Thiosocius teredinicola: one gene and its partner. The main gene of each other region encodes a partner of the protein of the gene in region 2 in a complex. Links are inferred from orthologs where the notes say so. Each region holds a gene or a part of one and is shown on either strand. Other genes may lie near its edges.

Evidence for each region.
Region 1: the proteins of ssb (region 2) and sbcB are in contact, whole or in part, in a crystal structure (PDB 3C94), measured with the Escherichia coli proteins. The link is inferred for Thiosocius teredinicola from one-to-one orthologs.

Annotation. Positions count from the first base shown.
Region 1 is NZ_CP019936.1:1,262,365-1,266,200, forward strand. The notes cover bases 1-2,974. They hold sbcB (exodeoxyribonuclease I), read left to right. Parts: upstream 1-754; coding sequence 755-2,194; downstream 2,195-2,974. Other genes in these bases: tsaB (tRNA (adenosine(37)-N6)-threonylcarbamoyltransferase complex dimerization subunit type 1 TsaB), read left to right, coding at 10-687; B1781_RS06190 (MFS transporter), read left to right, coding at 2,231-2,974. Also shown: more of B1781_RS06190, read left to right, coding at 2,975-3,535; B1781_RS06195 (OmpA family protein), read left to right, coding at 3,760-3,836. UniProt on the Escherichia coli protein: Degrades single-stranded DNA (ssDNA) in a highly processive manner.
Region 2 is NZ_CP019936.1:4,311,921-4,316,473, reverse strand. What follows is about bases 864-3,691. They hold ssb (single-stranded DNA-binding protein), read left to right. Parts: upstream 864-1,966; coding sequence 1,967-2,416; downstream 2,417-3,691. Other genes in these bases: B1781_RS20315 (hypothetical protein), read left to right, coding at 2,777-3,532; B1781_RS20325 (MFS transporter), read left to right, coding at 864-1,904. In the rest of the region: B1781_RS20330 (response regulator), read right to left, coding at 1-410; more of B1781_RS20325, read left to right, coding at 549-863; B1781_RS20310 (CNNM domain-containing protein), read left to right, coding at 3,817-4,553. UniProt on the Escherichia coli protein: Plays an important role in DNA replication, recombination and repair. Binds to ssDNA and to an array of partner proteins to recruit them to their sites of action during DNA metabolism. Acts as a sliding platform that migrates on DNA via reptation.

The DNA of each region.
Region 1 (3,836 bases), 3.1 Mb from region 2 along the record:
GACAGTGTAATGAAACTCCTCGCTATCGATACCACCGAAGACGCCTGCTCTGCTGCCCTGTCGATCGACGGCATGGTCGACGAACGTTTCGAGATCGTGCCGCGACGACACAGCGAGCATATCCTGCCGATGATGGAGGCCCTGTTGGCCGACGCGCAGTTGACGTTGCGCGATCTCGATGCGCTGGCGTATGCGCGCGGACCTGGCTCATTCACCGGTGTGCGGATCGCGGCATCGATCATCCAGGGTTCGGCGATGGGTGCTGATCTGCCGGTGGTGCCGGTATCGAGTCTGCGGGCACTTGCCCAGGGTGCGAATCGCACAGACGGAGCGGCGGCGGTACTCAGCGCCCTCGATGCACGCATGAACGAAGTCTATTGGGGCGCCTATCGGTTGGATGCTGAAGGCATCATGCAGCTCTCGGGCGAAGAAATGGTATGCGCCGCGCAGGATGTGATCGTACCCGGCGGTGATGGCTGGTTCGGCGCGGGCAGCGGTTGGGGGCCTTACTCGGCGGCTTTGGGCGCACGCGCCGGCGTGGAGCAATTCAATAGTGAACTGTCGGTGCATGCCGCGGATGTGGTGCGCATTGCTGTGGCAAAGTTCATCGAAGGCGGCGCCGTTGCGGCCGAAGCCGCGGTGCCTGTCTATCTGCGTGACCAGGTTGCCTGGGCAAAGCAGCGCTGATTACCTGAGCGCAGCCCATAGGCGTGGCGCTTGAACATCTGATACTCACGACTCCGATCAACGATTCATGTCCGAACCACGCAGCTTTTACTGGCACGACTACGAAACCTGGGGAGCGCAACCGGCAGTCGACCGCCCGGCGCAGTTCGCCGGCTTGCGCACCGATCTGGATTTCAATCCGATCGGCGAGCCGCTGGTGGTGTATGCACGACCGGCCGATGATTTTCTGCCGCATCCCGAGGCCTGCCTGATTACCGGGATTACGCCGCAGGAAGCACGCGAGAAAGGCGCGCCCGAGGCCGACTTCTTTCGTTTCATCCACGATGAGTTGTCGCAACCGGGCACCTGCGCACTTGGCTACAACACCCTGCGTTTCGATGACGAGGTGACGCGCTACGGTTTCTACCGCAACTTTTTCGATCCCTATGCACGCGAATGGAAGAACGGCAACTCGCGTTGGGACATGATCGACGTGGTGCGCCTGACGCATGCGCTGCGACCGCAAGGCATCGAGTGGCCGGAGCGCGAACCGGGTGTGGCCAGCTTCCGGCTCGAGGACCTGACGGCGGCGAACGGCATCGAACACGCAGGCGCGCACGATGCGCTGGTCGATGTGAAAGCGACCATTGCGCTCGCCAAGCTGGTGCGCGAACGCCAACCCAAGCTGTTTCAATTCGCGCTCGGCAACCGCGACAAACACAAGCTGGCGACGCAGCTCAATGTGCGCGCCCGCCAGCCGGTGTTGCACGTATCGGCGCGCTACCCGGCAAGGCGCGGTTGTATTGCGGCTGTCGTGCCGCTGGCGATGCACCCGACCAATCGCAATGGTGTGATCGTCTACGATCTGCGCACCGATCCGACGCCACTGTTGGCGATGTCGGCCGAAGAGATCCGCACCCGGCTGTATACCGCGACGGCGGATCTGCCCGATGGTGCTGAACGCATACCGTTGAAGGTCGTCCATATCAATCGTGCACCGGTGGTCGTGCCGATGGGTACGCTGACTGAAGACGCTCGGGAGCGTTGGCAGATGGATGCGACTGCCGAGCAGCGGCACCTCGATGCATTGAACGGCGCTGCCGGGCTCGACGCCAAACTCGCCGAGGTGTTTTCGTCCGAAGGGCGTTTCCCGCCGCAGGCCGATCCCGACCGCGATCTGTACGGCGGGTTTCTGTCGGACGAAGACCGACGCCGTTGCGACCAGGTGCGGCGCACGCCGCCTGAAGAACTCGGCGCACTGCATCTGGCGTTCGATGCACCCAAGCTCGGAGAGATGTTGTTTCGTTACCGTGCGCGCAACTGGCCGGATACGCTTGATCACGCCGAGCGAGTGCGTTGGGAGTCGTTCCGTCACGAACGCCTGACTGATCCTTCGGCCGGCGGATCGATCGTGCTGTCCGACTATCGCAAGACCTTGTCGCGCATGGCAGTCAACCTGTCATTGACAGAAAAACAACGTGCTGTCGTCGACGCATTGCTTGATTGGCCAACGGAACTCGGCCTCTGAACTACCCGAAATCCATTGTCCGAGAGTCCGTTTGCCATGAATGCCGTGCATGCCCGTTTCAACCGCTGGCGTTGGTTGATTTACTTCATCCTGATCATCTCCTACATGGTGGTGTTCTTTCATCGCATGGCGCCGGCCGCGGTCTCCTCGGATCTGATGAAGGCCTTCGGCACCACCGGTGCGGCGCTCGGGTCGCTGGCGGCGATGTATTTCTATATCTACACCGCGATGCAGGTGCCCTCCGGCATCCTCGCCGACACTTTGGGGCCGCGCATCAGCGTGACCATCGGTTCGTTGGTGGCCGGTGTCGGTTCGATCCTGTTCGGCCTCGCCGACACTCTGGCGGCGGCATCGACCGGGCGGTTTCTGGTCGGCCTTGGCGTATCGGTGGTGTTCGTCGGCCTGATGCGCAGCAACGCGGTGTGGTTCAGCGACCGCCACTACGGCAGGGTCAGCGGGCTGACGCTGCTGCTCGGCAACCTCGGTTCGATCATGGCGGCGGCACCGCTGGCCTGGGCGCTCGCGTTCTTTTCCTGGCGCGAGATCTTCATCGGCATCGGCGTGCTCACGCTGGTGATGTCGGTGCTGACCTGGTTGTTGGTGCGTAACCAGCCGCAGGACCTGGGCCTGCCGTCGGTGCGCGAGATCGAGGGCCTGCCGGAGCATGCAAAGACGCACCCGCATTGGTGGGGTTCGCTCAAGGCGGTGTACGGCAATCTCGCTGCCTGGCCGGGTTTCTGGGTCAACCTCGGTGTGACCGGCAATATGTTCAGCTTCGTCGGCCTGTGGGGCGTGCCGTTGCTGCGCGATGTGCACGGTCTCGATAAAACCGAGGCCTCCGGCTACACCACCGTGAGCCTGATCTGTTTCGCCGCCGGTTGCCTGTTCATGGGTTGGTTGTCCGACCATCTCGGGTTGCGCAAGCCGGTGATCCTGGCGACCGGTTTGATGTCGGCCGCCGCCTGGTTGTGTTTCCTGTTCATCGACTGGGGTCCCGGCCTGAGCGGCTACCTGCTGTATGGCTTGGTCGGCCTCGGTGCGAGTGGTTTCGTGCTGACCTATGCCGCCGTCAAGGAGGTGTGCGCACCGCGCAGCGCGGGCATGGCGATCGCGTTGGTCAACACCGGCCTGTTCCTCGGTGCAGCGATCATGCAGCCGGCCTTCGGCTGGGTGTTGGACCTGACCTGGGGTGGGGCCGAGACAAACGGCGTGCGTCACTATGCGTGGAGCGATTACCACAACGGCCTGTGGCTGTCGTTTGCACTCGCGGTTGTTGCCGTGGTCGCCGCCACCCGGGTGCACGAGACTTATTGTCGCAACGTCAGTGCCGAACGCGGATGACGCCGGGTGAGCGCTTCATCGGTGACTAGCCGGGTGCTCGACCGTGGTCAATTCGCTGTCACTGCGATGCTGAGGTGGATCAAACACCGGCCAAACAGTCCCTAGAAGGCGGGATTTTCAACCAACCGGTCTCGAAAATGCGCTAAATTACCCCATCGGCCGCCGACGGCGGCCGCAGCAGAAAAACAAAAAGCCATATCTGCATTCAATCGGGGGAGATCGGGGTGTCTAGAAGTACTGCGATATTGGTCGCTCTGGCCAGTCTATTGCTGCTTACATGGTTTACCGTGGCGCTGCGCTA
Region 2 (4,553 bases):
AATTGCGAGCGCTGCTCGCGAAAGCGTTGCAGCACGCCCACGCGGGCGACCAGGTTTTCCGGCTCAAACGGTTTGACCAGGTAGTCGTCCGCGCCTACCTCATAGCCCTGCATGCGCTCGCGCAGCGAACTGTGCGACGACAGGAAGATCACCGGGATGTCGCGCGTTATCTCGTGCTGGCGCAGCTGGGTGCAGACGTCGTAGCCGTTCATGCCCGGCATCTCGACGTCGAGCAGGATGATCTGCGGCGGGTTCTGCAGCGCCGCCTCAAGACCCTCTTCACCATTGAACGCCGAACGCAATTCGTAGCCGGCCGGCTCGAGGGCCCGCTTGATGAACTTGTGACTCATCTTGTCGTCGTCGATCGCAAGAATGTCGGTCGGTGTCTGCATGTGGGGCGGGGCGGCCATCTGGTGGTTGAATAAGCATTAGCGGCCGTTGCGGGCCGTTCTTGCGTTCTGTCCAGACCCTCGGGAAACACAATCCGCGCTACAATGCGCGCCTCATACCGAAGTAGCACGAAGCCATTGTCACGCTCCGCACACCCCATGACCGCCGGCGAACGACGCGCCACGCTCGGCCTGGCCGGCGTGTACGGGTTTCGCATGCTCGGGTTGTTCCTGATCCTGCCGGTTTTCGCGCTGTTCGCCGAGGGCCTGGAAGGCGCGACCCCGTTCTTGACCGGTTTGGCGGTAGGAATCTATGGACTGACGCAGGCGGCGCTGCAGATTCCGTTCGGCCTGCTGTCTGACCGAATCGGCCGCAAGCCGGTGATTTTCGGCGGTTTATTGTTGTTTGCCGTGGGCAGTACGATTGCTGCCCAGGCGCACGACGTGTGGTGGGTGATCTTCGGGCGCGCGGTGCAGGGTAGCGGGGCGATCGCCGCAGCCGTGATGGCCCTGGCGGCCGATCTGACGCGCGAAGAGAACCGCACCAAGGCGATGGCGACGATCGGCATGACGATCGGTGCGTCGTTCATGATCGCGATGATGGCCGGTCCCGTATTGGCGCGCATGATCGGGGTCAGCGGGATATTCTGGGTTACTGCCGTGCTGGCCTTGCTCGGTATTGCCGTCGTCGCATTGGTGGTGCCGACGCCGGCGCGCAGCTCGGTACACCGGGATGCCGAGACCGTGCCAGCGATGTTCAACCGGGTGCTGCGCAACGCCGACCTGCTCAGGCTAGATTTCGGTATCTTCGCGCTGCACCTGATCCTTACCGCGCTGTTCCTGGCGGTGCCGATTGTGTTGCGCGACCTGGGGCTGGCACCGGTACACCACGCCGCCCTGTACCTGCCCGTGATGCTCGGCTCGATCGCCGCAATGGTCCCGTTCGTGATCATCGCCGAACGCCGCGGCCTGATGAAGCAGGTGTTTCTCGGCGCGGTCGCCTGTCTGACCCTGGCGCTATTGTTGCTGGGTGCGACCTCCGGCCATTTCTGGGCCTTCGTCGCCGCGTTGGTGCTGTTCTTCAGCGCCTTCAACCTGCTTGAGGCCACGCTGCCGTCGATTGTGTCGAAAGTGGCGCCGGTCGACGCGAAAGGAACGGCTATGGGCGTGTATTCCACGTCGCAGTTCGGCGGTGCGTTTGTCGGCGGTGCCGTGGGTGGCTGGGTGCACCAGCAGTTCGGGCTGACCGGTGTGTTCTTCGCCGCGGCTACGGTTGGGGTTCTATGGCTGTTGGTGGCCATCGGCATGCGCAAGCCAGGCCGCTACGCCAGCCGACTGGTGCATCTCGGCAAGGTCGAGCGTGGCGCTGCCGGCGAGTTGGGTGACCGGCTGCGGGCGGTTCCCGGGGTGGTCGAGGCGGTGATCGTTGCCGATGAAGGCGTGGCTTACCTGAAAGTTGATCGGGACCACCTGGACGACGGCGCCCTGGATGAAATTGTGGCGCGTCCGGCGTAGACTGCCGGGCTTATGAATTGATTCGCCGCAGCATGGACGTCTGCGGTTTTGAGGAGGAAAAAATGGCAAGCAGAGGCGTAAACAAGGTCATCCTGATCGGCAACCTCGGGCAGGATCCCGAAGTGCGGTACATGCCCAACGGCGGCGCGGTGTGCAATATCACCGTTGCAACATCGGAGACCTGGAAAGACAAGAACACCGGCGAGAACCAGGAAAAGACCGAGTGGCACCGTGTGGTGATGTTCCGCAAGCTCGCCGAGATTGCCGGTGAATACCTGAAGAAGGGCTCGAAGGTGTATCTCGAAGGCCGTCTGCAGACGCGCAAGTGGCAGGACCAGCAGGGGCAGGACCGCTACACCACCGAGATCATCGCCGACCAGATGCAGATGCTCGACAGCCGCGGTGGCAGTGCCGATTTCGCGCCGTCGCAGGGCTCGCGTTCGTCGGCACCCGCGTCTCAGCCGCAGGCAGCTCCGATGGACAATGGTTTCGAGGACGATATTCCGTTCTGATCGCCGCCGGCAGCACTCGACACGAAACGGGGCTGATGCCCCGTTTTCTTTTTCCGTCGTTCACAGCTCGGTCGCTGACCATCTTCCTTCCCGTCTTCCGGCGTAATCGTCTGGTTCCTGCACCGCGGCCTGGCTTTGGCGAAGAACAACCCAAGGCGTACGCTTTTGTTCGCTACTGCGCCAACACTCGCGCTGCACATGCGTCGAATATTGAGATTTTTATCGCACGTCGCCTACCGGCTTATGGCAACATGCGCGCCGCCGTGATTCATGCCGGTCTGAGCGGCACATTCGCCGGGCTTTCCTACCTGCAGTGCGCACCGACGGGATTCGGTCTCTTGGTCATAAGGAACAGACACAATGAAAAAAACAATCAAGCACATCTCCATTCTTACATTGGCGATCTTCACGGCGTTTCTGTCGGGCTGCGTCAGCCAGGGAAAACGCTACGACACCGCGCCACCAAGCTATTGGTACGCCGCCAACCCGACGATGTACCCCTATGAATACGCCAGCACCCTGGGTGCCGATCCGATCTGGGTCGAGGGCGAATTCGACGAAGCAGCGGTAGCCGCCCAACTCGAGCCCGGCGGTGCGATCCTCCAGGGCGTTACTTACTTCCCTGAACTGCGCCGCAAGGATCTCGTCAGTTCCCTGGCGGGCGCCAAAGACAAGGAACTGATCGCGTCCCGTGTGAACGTCTGCCTGTATCCCGAATCGCGCCTGCTGCTGAATTGGGCGATGAAAAGGGACGACGTGTTCCAGCGGTCGCGCGACAAGATGCTGGGCCGCTACTACGGCGTGTTCATGAAAGACGCGCGCGGTTACAAGTACAAGACCTGCGTCACGTCCAATCGCTACGGCGAGTACAAGTTCGAGAACATCAAGCCCGGTCACTATCTGGTGGTTGCTGTTGGCAACGTTTCGTTCACCGAGACGGGATCGGTACGTACCGGTTACGTAACTAACAGTTACTACGGTGCGGATGTTTACCAGAATGTTTCGCAGACCGTTAACCGCGAGCACACGGGCGCGTGGGCGATACACATTGAGCAGCCCGATGCGGTGATCGACGCCAACGTGAAGATCGAAACGGTGATTCCGTACATGTACTGAGTCGATGCGGCGATCGCGTCGTCTGCTGCCCGGTGCGGCGAAGTACAGGGTTGCAGCGCATTCTCGGGTTGATTCGTTCGGCGCCTGGGAAATGGCGCAGTGACTTGCCGGTGGGCGTGCCCATGGTTAAACGTTCGGGCTCGCCAACGCACCGTGACGCATGCCGGCATGCAAATGAGCGGTTGCGAGTCACCCGTTATTCGCACCGATTGCCTGTGCTGCGTTGATTCGATCGCGACAACGCTCCAAGATGGTACACACTCGAGCCAACCGATGGAGCAGCCATGTTCACGCTGCTGATACTGTTTTTCCTTGTTGCCATTGTCACTTCGTTTCTGTGTTCGCTGTGGGAGGCGGTGCTGCTCAGCATCACGCCGTCGTACGCACAGATCAAAATGCAGGAAGGCGGTCGGCTTGGGCGCCGCCTGCAGCGCTTCAAAGAGAACATCGATCGGCCGCTCGCCGCGATCCTGACCCTGAACACGATCGCGCATACGGTTGGCGCCATTGGGGTCGGCGACCAAGCCAGCAAGATCTGGTTCGACGCCAATCCGCTGATTACCGGCTTGTTGATTCCAGTGGTCATGACGTTGGCGATCCTGGTGCTGTCGGAACTCATCCCGAAGACGCTGGGGGCGAACTACTGGCGCGAGTTGGCACCGTTTACCGCGCAGTCGCTGGTCATCATCATCCGCCTGCTCAGTCCGCTCGTCTGGTTCAGCCAGTTCGTGACCAAAGCGATCAAGAAGGATGAGGTGGAGAGTGCATTCACGCGCAGCGACTTCGTCGCCATGGCCGATATCGGCGCCAAACACGGCGTGTTCGACCCGCACGAGTCGGAGATTTTGGTAAACCTTTTGCGGTTTCGAACGGTGCGGGCGAAAGATGTCATGACGCCGCGCACCGTGGTGGTCGCGGCCTCGGCCTGTCAGACGATCGGTGAGTTCTTCGAAGCCAATCGCGATCTGCGGTTCTCGCGTATCCCGTTGTTCGAAAAAGATTCACGTGACCACGTGGTCGG